DNA from 3 places in the Ruegeria sp. CH10 genome. Region 1 is predicted to be linked to each of the others. Evidence: riboswitches for the same ligand, from Rfam matches in the RefSeq annotation. Region 1 holds a riboswitch; each other region holds the start of a gene.
The links. Region 1 has a riboswitch for cobalamin ahead of ACRZ94_RS08440 (DUF1636 family protein). Riboswitches for the same ligand answer to the same signal wherever they lie in the genome.
Positions count from the first base shown of each region.

Region 2: linked by a shared signal. The riboswitch ahead of nrdH (glutaredoxin-like protein NrdH) and the one ahead of ACRZ94_RS08440 (DUF1636 family protein) in region 1 are both predicted to bind cobalamin.
Region 3: linked by a shared signal. The riboswitch ahead of ACRZ94_RS11000 (DUF1636 family protein) and the one ahead of ACRZ94_RS08440 (DUF1636 family protein) in region 1 are both predicted to bind cobalamin.

Region 1 covers NZ_JBQFQY010000002.1:420,853-424,122, forward strand. The annotation lists gene ACRZ94_RS08430 (hypothetical protein) at 1-294, shown strand, start outside; gene ACRZ94_RS08435 (NAD(P)-dependent oxidoreductase) at 490-1,446, opposite strand; cobalamin riboswitch at 1,591-1,798, shown strand; gene ACRZ94_RS08440 (DUF1636 family protein) at 1,882-2,271, shown strand; gene cobW (cobalamin biosynthesis protein CobW) at 2,268-3,270, shown strand, end outside.
Region 2 covers NZ_JBQFQY010000005.1:240,403-243,672, reverse strand. The annotation lists gene nrdE (class 1b ribonucleoside-diphosphate reductase subunit alpha) at 1-705, opposite strand, end outside; gene nrdI (class Ib ribonucleoside-diphosphate reductase assembly flavoprotein NrdI) at 687-1,100, opposite strand; gene nrdH (glutaredoxin-like protein NrdH) at 1,116-1,337, opposite strand; cobalamin riboswitch at 1,418-1,609, opposite strand; cobalamin riboswitch at 1,736-1,945, shown strand; gene ACRZ94_RS15965 (hypothetical protein) at 2,151-2,273, shown strand; gene ACRZ94_RS15960 (metal ABC transporter ATP-binding protein) at 2,273-3,031, shown strand; gene ACRZ94_RS15955 (metal ABC transporter permease) at 3,024-3,270, shown strand, end outside.
Region 3 covers NZ_JBQFQY010000003.1:162,170-165,439, reverse strand. The annotation lists gene ACRZ94_RS11010 (GMC oxidoreductase) at 1-295, opposite strand, end outside; gene ACRZ94_RS11005 (DUF3299 domain-containing protein) at 368-1,156, opposite strand; cobalamin riboswitch at 1,258-1,457, shown strand; gene ACRZ94_RS11000 (DUF1636 family protein) at 1,559-1,915, shown strand; gene ACRZ94_RS10995 (ABC transporter ATP-binding protein) at 1,912-2,697, shown strand; gene ACRZ94_RS10990 (ABC transporter substrate-binding protein) at 2,716-3,270, shown strand, end outside.

The DNA.
Region 1 (3,270 bases):
ACGCTTTGCTCTCCTTGGCCTCACTTAGAAGCGTCAAAACGTCATCAGTTTCACCCGGCGAAACCTGCGCGTAACGCTCAATCATTGCCGCAGCAGTGCGCAGAGAGCCTGACTATCGAACTGAGGATAGCGCCACCCAGCGAAACAGAGGAAGATGACGCGGACGAAACCGTTGATGAGAGTGAAGCCGAAATCTACGATCAATTGTTGGAAACGCAAAACCAGTTGATCTTCCCAGAGCCTAGTGATGACCCAATTCTCGGGATACCAAAACTAAAAGATGATGAAGGTTAAGGCGATTTGGTTGTGAGAGAGTTCGCAACCAAATCCCGCAACAAATCCCGCAACATTTCTTGGTTACGAAGAATGTGAGATTCGCTTAAGTATCTGTTTTATTATCAATTAGTTCAGAGTGGGTTCGATTTCAAAACAGGTACTCGCCTCCACTTCTCCAGTTTTCGGCCAACCGACCAAAGCCCTTCGCTTGCGTCATTCGGCCCCACGCCCTTGGGGGATGACCTCGTATCCGGGTTCTTCGGGCTCATCGTCCAGCATCTCAGTCGGAAAACCCGGCGCGGTGATGTTCAGACCTGTGGCCTCTTCCAGCCGCTTGATGATATTGGGCGACAATTCGCGCGGGCCAAAGCGGGCAATCCCGTCGTCAAAGATACGGATCATCGCCGGGTTGATCTCAAGCGGGACCCCGGCCCGGTCGGCGACGTCCTGAAACAGGCCGATATCCTTTTTCACAAGGTCCATCGTGAACGAAATATCGCGTGAGCCGTTCAGGATGACCTGGCTTTCGGTCTCATGCACAAAGGACGTGCCAGACGAGATCTTGATGGCCTCGTAGGTCGTGTTCAGGTCCATACCCGCAGCTTTGGCCGTCACCAGCGCCTCGCAGCATGTGATCAGGTTGGCCGTGGCCAGATAGTTGGTCATCACTTTCAGAACCGAGGCCGTGCCCAAATCGCCGGTATGCAGCACCCGGCGGCCCATCGTGGTCAGGAACGGCAGGATGCGCTCAAAGGTATCGCGGTCACAGCCTGCGAAAATCGAGATATTACCCGTCGCCGCCCGGTGGCATCCGCCTGACACAGGGCAATCGACAGCCGCACCACCGGCCTTGATGACCATGGCGCCAAGGCGCTTGACCTCGGCCTCGTCGGTGGTGGACATCTCCATCCAGATTTTGCCCGGACGGACCTCGGGCAGCATCTCTTGCATCACGGCGTCTGACGCGGTCGGGGAAGGCAGGCACGTGATCACCGCCTCGCAATCGCGCATCAGCTGGGCCGGTCCCTCGGCCGCTATGGCCCCTTTTGCCACAAACGCTGCGACCAAATCCGGATTGAGATCGTGAACCGTCAGATCAATCCCGTTGCGCAACAGCGAACCTGACAGCTTGCCGCCGACATTGCCCAGCCCGATAAACCCTACCTTCATGCGACACGCCCTCCCGCTTGTGTTCTGGTTCCATGCCAGCACGTTGGCAACCGGGGATCATGCCGCCCAGCGACGCAGACAGGTCGCTTTTTACCCGCCCTGCCGCGGATCGGCGCGACTCGCTTGACAAGCGGGCCAACACTGCCGCATGTCGCTGTCGTTGGTGTCTGCATGTGCAGATGAAAAGGGAATGCGTCAGCGGGTCATCCGTCAAACGCAGCCGCCCCCGCGACCGTGACCGGAGAGGGTGCCCAAAGCCACTGGCCCAATAGGACCGGGAAGGCGGGACATCTGCCAGAGTGATCCTCTGACATCCGCAAGCCGGGAGACCTGCCAGCGCCCGAACTAGAAACCGGACGGGGTGATCCGGTGTCGGGTCCATGTACCGACGTGGCCCGCATGAAACCCCGTCCCCCGCGAAGAGGATTTGGGGGGATGAGAGACGTGACCGAAAGCGCGCCAGTCGAACTACTGGTCTGCACCACCTGTCGCCGTGGCCTGCCGGTTGAGGATGACGCCCAACGGCCCGGCACCTTGTTGCACAAGGCGCTGGCAGAGGCCGAGTTGCCCGAGGGGATCGAGCTGAAACCGGTCGAGTGCCTGTCGAACTGCGATCAGGGGTGTTCAATCGTGCTGCGCGGTGGCCCTGCGCGCTGGACCTTTGTCTATGAGAACCTCAATGAAACCGACCATGTCGAGACCATCATCGAAGGCGTGACCAAATATCTCGCGACCGAGGACGGTCTGGTCAAATGGCGCGAACGCCCTGAACATTTCCGCAAAAACTGTGCGGCCCGCATTCCCCCGATTGGAGCCCTGAAATGAGCACTCTTGAAAAACTTCCCGTCACTGTGATCACCGGCTTTTTGGGCTCGGGCAAAACCACCTTGGTGCGTCACCTAATGCAGAACCCGCAGGGCAAACGTCTGGCCGTTGTGGTCAACGAGTTTGGCGATGTGGGTGTGGATGGCGACATCCTGAAATCCTGCGCCATCCCGGATTGCCCGGCCGAGAACATCATGGAACTGGCAAATGGCTGCATCTGCTGCACCGTGGCCGATGATTTCATCCCCACGATTGAGGCGCTTATGGCGTTGGAGCCGCGCCCGGATCACATCCTGATCGAAACCTCTGGCCTCGCCCTGCCCAAGCCGTTGCTGAAGGCGTTCGACTGGCCCGATATCCGCTCGAAGATCACTGTGGATGGCGTGATCGCGCTGGCCGATGCCGAGGCCGTCGCCGCCGGTCGGTTTGCGCCCAATGTCGAGGCGGTGGATGCCCAGCGTCTGGCCGATGACTCGATTGATCACGAAACACCCCTGTCCGAGGTGTTCGAAGATCAGATTTCCTGCGCCGACATCATCCTGCTGACCAAGCCTGATCTGGCTGGCCCCGAAGGCGTGGCCAAAGCCAAAGAGTTCATCGCAGCCGAGGCTCCGCGCCCCCTGCCTGTCGTCGAGGTCGCCGAAGGCGCTGTGGATGTGCGCGTCGTGTTGGGTCTGGAGGCCGCGGCAGAGGATGACATGGACGCGCGTCCGTCGCATCATGACGGCCACCACGATCACGAACATGACGATTTCGAAAGCATCATTGTCGAGCTGCCGGAACAGACCGATCCTGCCGATCTGGTGGCGAAAATCGAACGCCTGGCAAATGAGAAGAACATCCTACGCGTCAAAGGTTATGCCGCCGTACAGGGCAAACCGATGCGTCTGCTGGTGCAGGCCGTGGGTGCGCGCGTCCGTCACCAATATGACCGCCCGTGGGAACCCGGCGAAGAGCGTCGCTCGCGTCTGGTCGTCATTGCCGAGCATGACGACATCA
Region 2 (3,270 bases), on a different contig from region 1:
ATCCTCCAACAGTTTCATCACAGGGATCACGCCCGAGGACTGGTTTTCGATCCCCTTGATCGGTGCGCCATGCTCGCGGATATTGGTCAGCAGCAGCGCCACACCGCCGCCGCGCTTGGACAGTTGCAGGGCCGAGTTGATGCCGCGCCCGATGCTTTCCATGTTGTCTTCCAACCGCAGCAGAAAGCACGAGATCAGCTCACCACGTGACGCCTTGCCCGCGTTCAGGAAGGTTGGCGTGGCGGGTTGGAACCGGCCATCCAGAATTTCCTCCATGAAGGACAGGGCCAGCGCCTCATCCCCGCGCGCCAGTGCCAGTGCGGTCATCACAACGCGGTCTTCGTACCGCTCAAGATACCGTTGCCCGTCGCGGGTTTTCAGAGTGTACGAGGTGTAATACTTGAACGCGCCCAGAAAGGTCGGAAACCGGAATTTCTTGGCATAGGCCGAATCCCAGATCTGACGCATGAAGTTCTTGGAATACTGGTCCAGAACGGCCGCTTCGTAATAGCCTTCGGACACCAGATAGCCCAGCTTTTCATCCAGCGAGTGGAAGAACACGGTGTTCTGGTTCACATGCTGCAGGAAATACTGCCGCGCGGCCATGCGGTCTGCGTCGAACCTGATCTTCCCCTCACCATCGTAAAGGTTCAGCATCGCGTTCAGCGCGTGATAGTCCTGCTCATTTACGCTGCTGTCGAGCATTGGTGTCTCCCTAGTTTTTCAAGCCCGGCGCGGACGCGGGCGATGTCGGTGTCAGTGCCGGCCAGCTCGAAGGAATAGAGCAGCGGAACGTTGCATTTCTGGGCGATGATGCGACCGGACATGGCGTAGGTCGCACCAAAGTTGCGATTTCCAGCGCCGATCACCCCGATGATCCCGGCGCGGCGGGCCGGGTCGTTCAGAAACCGGATCACCTGTTTCGGAACCGCCCCGCGCCCCTCGCCATCGGCATAGGTCGGGCAGATCAGAACATAGGGGCCTTTGGGGTCAGGCAGCGGGTCCATCCCGGTCGGAATGCGGAAAGAGGTCAGCCCCAGCCGCGTCACAAAGCGGTGGGTGTTTCCGGATTTCGATGAGAAATAGACCAGCGCCGGGATCGGCGCGGTCATGGATCAGGCCAGTTGGGCGATCATGTCGGGGCGAAAGCCCGACCAATGCGCGCTGCCTGCGACCACAACGGGGGCCTGACGATAGCCCAGCTCGGTCACATGGGTCATGGCGCTGTCGTCCTGAGTCAGATCGACCACATCATAGGCGACGCCCTTTGCATCCAGCGCGCGGGTGGTTGCGGTGCATTGTACGCAGGCGGGTTTGGAATATACGGTAACGCTCATGTCGTCCTCTGTCCTTTAATCAAAGTCGAGGACGCTGCGGGGAAAATGCCCCAGAACACGCCCCCGAACCCTCCGTTCGTGGTTATCATTTGCGCCCGGCAGGTCTCCTGGCTTGCGGATCGTGGTTCGGACTGGCCTTCCCAAAAGCACGCTTTCAGTGGCGTGTTCAGCCGAACGATCCGCTTACAGTTGCGGGGGCAGCGCCGGTTTTTCACCGGTTTCCCTCTTAGCTTTCGACAGGAATCGAAAGAACCGAAGCAACACTATATAGAGTTTGGTTGCCACTTCTTGTCAATATATAGGGTGAAGGTCCGATAAATTTCTTTTTCGCACAAAACGTGCCCCGGCCACAAAATGGTGAAGTCCTAGTGTGATCTCTTGTCGAATCAACCCCGTTTGTGTTTTGTCGCCGTGATGGTTCCCTGACCGCGATCTGCGGGACGGGATAAAAGGGAATACGGTGCGGCGCTTTTCATGCCAAATCCGTAACTGCCCCCGCAACTGTAGGCGGTAAGCGACCCGAGATCGTCCACTGGGCCAAAGCCTGGGAAGGATCGGGACAGCGTTGACCCGCAAGTCAGGAGACCTGCCATCCGATTTTAACGTAGCTGGGCGGGGTGTCCCAGAGGGAGTAGACAGTGTTTCAAACGGTCCATGCCGTAAAAAGACGTGTCCTTGCTTGCCCCCCGTCCGACCGGAGGAGGCGAGGCCCATGTCAGTACAAAAATCCCCTGTCCCACAAGACGGGACACATGGGGTAAACGCCTTCCCCGCAGATCTACCGGGCTGCTTCGTCGCTTGCGGTGCGCAGCAATGATCAGGCGTGCCATGACCAAATGGGGCAGGTGCCTGACGGAATACAGCGTGACAGTTCTGGTGGCAGGCGCTTTGGCGCTGTCGGCGCTGTTGTGGCTATCGATCTATGCGGTGATCTGATGACAACTGTTCTGCAACTGCGCGACCTGACGCTTGGATATAGTGATCTGACGCTGTTTCGCCGCCTCTCAATGGATATTGAGGCCGGAACCACCCTTGCTGTGCTGGGGGCCAACGGCTCTGGCAAAAGCACGTTTGTCAAAATGATGCTGGGCCTGATGGACCCTCTTTCAGGCAGTCTGCACTGGCCACAGGGACGCCCGCGCGAAATCGGCTATCTGGCGCAGATGACCGAATTCGACCGGCGGTTTCCCATACGCGTGCGGGATCTGGCCGCAATGGGTGCGTGGCGCGGGTTTGGATTTCGGTCCGGACTGGACAATGCGGCGCGGGATCGGATGACCGCCGCCTTGGATGAGGCCGGTGTTCTCGATATCGCCGACCGTCCCCTGCATATGCTGTCGGGTGGCCAATTGCAGCGGGCGCTTTTTGCGCGGGTCATTATGCAGGATGCCCCTTTGATCCTGCTGGACGAACCCTTTGCCGCCGTTGACCAATCCACCGAGGAGCATCTGCTGAAGATCATCCGCCGTTGGCGCGACGAAGGCCGTGCGGTGGTTCTGGTCGTGCACGATTTGTCCTCGGTTCTGGATCATTGCAGCCATGCCCTGTTGCTGGGCGGGCAAGAGGCAACGCACGGGTCGGTCAATGAGGTGCTGACCCCCCACCGGCTGGTGACTCAGGGCTATATGTCGGAAAGCCAGGCCTCATGGATGTTCCGCAACAACTCCCCCGCATCGGAGAGCGCATATGTTTGATCTTTTCGCCGAAATGTGGAGCTTTGCGTTCATGCGTCGCGCTTTTGTGGCGACAACGGTTCTGTCGGCCTCGGTCGCGCCGGTGGGGGCGTTCCTTGTTCTGCGCCGCTTGTCGCTGGCGGGTGAGGCGATGGCCCATGCGATTACGCCCGGCATCGTTATCGGCTTTGTCACGGCGGGCCTGTCGGTCATGTCGCTATTGGTCGGTGGGCTGATTGCGGGCGTAGGCGTTGCCATTC
Region 3 (3,270 bases), on a different contig from region 1:
TGCCACCAAAGGTGATGAAGCTCAGCCAGTCCTTGCGCAAACCGGATGTGTTGCGCTGTGCGATCGGCTCACCCGGTCGCCAGCCATCGCGCAGCTGCGTATCATGGGGGCGCATGCCGCCCTGTTCGACGATCAGCACATCCAGATCGGGCGGTAAACCATGCGCAAAGAACATTGCCGCAAAGCTGCTGCCAACGATCACAACATCCCAGTGCCGGGACGCAACCTGTGCTAGGTCAATGCGTTTCATCTGTTCAACCATGGCCTCTGGCGAGGCGCGAACCACGTTACTCATACACGAAAAAGATGTCTCAGGGTAACGGCGCGCGGGGCTTTGTCAAATAAACAAAGCGCGGGGACGCAACCCTTAGTCCGCAGTTTGCGCGCCGCCACTTTTGCGCCGGTTTGCCTTGCGGAAGTGATCCTTGGTGCTTTGGGTCCAGTTCAACTGCTCCTCCTGTGCAGTCAGGGTTTCGACGTGATCGGACTCCAGCAGGAAGGTCGTGCGCATGGGCATGATCCCGTCAACGACCATCACGTTTTGCGCGGACGGATCAATGCTGAGCGTTCCGGTCAACCGCACGGGCTGATGGACATGGTTGGGCGTCCAGTCGACATTCAACCGGACCCGGATCATCTGATTGGGCGGCGGCGCGGGCAGATGACTGCACATCCCGCTTTGTGGCACCAGATAGACGACACTCTGCCCATCCGCATCCGGCGGCGCAGGGATGGCAAACCCCATCAGCGTGACGGTCTGGCCATCAAGATCGGGATTGCCCGCAGATCCTGCATTATCCCGGCGCTGCGTGACCGCCTGCACCTGATCCAGCAGCCAATCCACATCTATTGCATCGGCTGTCAGAGCGGCCTCGGTTTCTGTTAAAAGCATCTGCCATTTCCGGCGCTCTTCGTCGCTGCCTGCACCCTGTTGCAACCTGCCCCGCAGGCGCAGGGCAAAGATGACATCATCGAACTGTTCGGGCGTGAGGGCGCGAAACGGGTCCTCGTAATTCTGGGCAGCGGGATCTGGCAGTTCAGACCAATCCAACACCTGGCCCGATGCGGCCGCAGTGCCGAACCAGCCCAGGGCCAACAAGGCCAGAATGTGAACCCAATTGCGCATGTCCCGACTGTACCGATCAGACGGGATCATTCCAGCCTCTTTCCGCGGGCACGCGCAGAGTTTATCTGCGCCCGCCCACTCCGGAAACTGTCAAACTGAGAACTTTATCATTGACCCATCGCAGGAACTGGGGCAGTCCATCTGACGATGGTTCCCCGCAAGGGGAAGAGAAAGGGAATACGGTGCGGTTTGCCAACAGGCGCCAAGTCCGTGACTGCCCCCGCAACTGTAAGCGGTGAGCAATGCCAAATATCCACTGGCCCAGCGGCTGGGAAGGATGGCAAAGCCACGACCCGCAAGTCAGGAGACCTGCCATCATGTGTTCAACCAACCCGGGGCGGGGCGTCCTGGAAGGAGGCTATGATGACACGACTGGCGCGTGTTTCGACGATCGATACCCTCTGTGGCCGCTGTTGACGGGCGGGCCTGAGGATGTCGGAAAAATCTGATCATGTCATTCTGATCTGCACGACCTGCAAAGGTGAACTGAGCGCAGAGGCCATTCAAACAGCGCTTGCAGATAAGCTGCCTGTGGGGTTTGCGGTGCGCACCGTGGACTGTATGGCAGGCTGTGCCCGGCCAATAACGGTTGGGTTTCAGGCGGTGGGCAAGGCGCAATACCTGTTCGGCGACATCCGCACGCAGCGCGACATCGACGCGCTGGCCACCTTTGCCCATCAATACCAGCAAAGCGTTGATGGCTGGACCAGCGCAACGGACCGGCCTCGGGCGCTTTATACCAAGACGCTGTCCCGCATGCCGCGACTGGAGTTTGGAGGGCGACCATGACTCACCCTCCCTTTTTGGTTGCTGAAGACCTGGAGTATTACGCCCTGAACGGGGATGTCCTGCTTCAGGGCGTCTCGTTCGAATTGGACAAAGGGGCAATTCTGGCCATTGCGGGGCCCAATGGGGCAGGCAAGACAACGCTGCTGAACCTGCTATGCGGTGCGGCTGATCTGGTTCTGGGCGATGTCCGTGTCGGCGGGCGCAGCCTGAAACAGATGTCGGCCACCGAACGCGCCCGCATGATCGCCGTTGTCAGCCAGCAGGAATACCCTGACGGACGGCTGGAGCTGCGCGATTATGTGGCCCTTGGGCAGATCCCGATCCGCGCCGACCGGTCTGCGGCTGAACACGCGGCTGAACTGGACCGGATACTCGACCTGACCCATCTTGGCGCTCTGGCGGGCAAGCGCATGGCGCAACTGTCCGGGGGTGAGCGTCAGCGGGCGCATATCGCCCGCGCGTTGGCCCAAAACCCGGCCCTACTATTTCTGGATGAACCCACCAACCATCTGGACCCGGATGCCAAGGGGCGGATGCTGTCGCTGGTGGCTGAACTGGGTATCACGGTTGTGATGATCGTGCACGATCTGGTCATGATCCCGGAATTCGCAACCCATGTGGCGCTGATGAAATCCACACGTCTGACCAGCTTTGGCACGGTGGCCGACGTGCTGACACCCGAACATGTGCGCGACACGTTTGGTGTCGATTACCTGTGCTTTCAGCACGAAGGCCGGATGATCCCGGCCCTGGATATCCGAAGAACACCTGTTTCAACTTAACCCAAGGAACTATTGCACATGAAACAACTCTGGTCTGCTGCCGTCGTGGCCACCATTGCGGGGGGTGCCTCGGCACATGAGGTCACGGTCGACAATTGCGGCGAACCGCTGGTCTTTGAAACCCAGCCCGAGCGTCTGGTCGTGCATGACATGAACATGACCGACATGGCCTTTGCGCTGGGTCTGCAGGACAAGATCGTGGGCCTGACCGGCATCACCGGCTGGTACAAAACCAGCCCCGAGTTTGACACTCTGCGCGGTGACATCCCTGAGCTGGCCCCGAAATACCCGACCGTTGAAAACCTGGTCGCGGTAGAGCCCGATCTGTTCTTTGCCGGTTGGTACTACGGCATGAAGCCGGGCGGTGACGTGACCCCCGACACGCTTGCACCCTTTGACATCAAGACCATGATCCTGACGGAAAGCTGCGTGCATCTGGACAAGGACCGCCCCGAGGCCAGCATGGACCTGCTGTTTGACGACGTTCTGCGTCTGGGCACCGTCATGCATGTCGAAGACAAGGCCGAGGCGCTGGTCGCTGGCTGGAAAGAGGAACTGGCCGCGATTCAATCG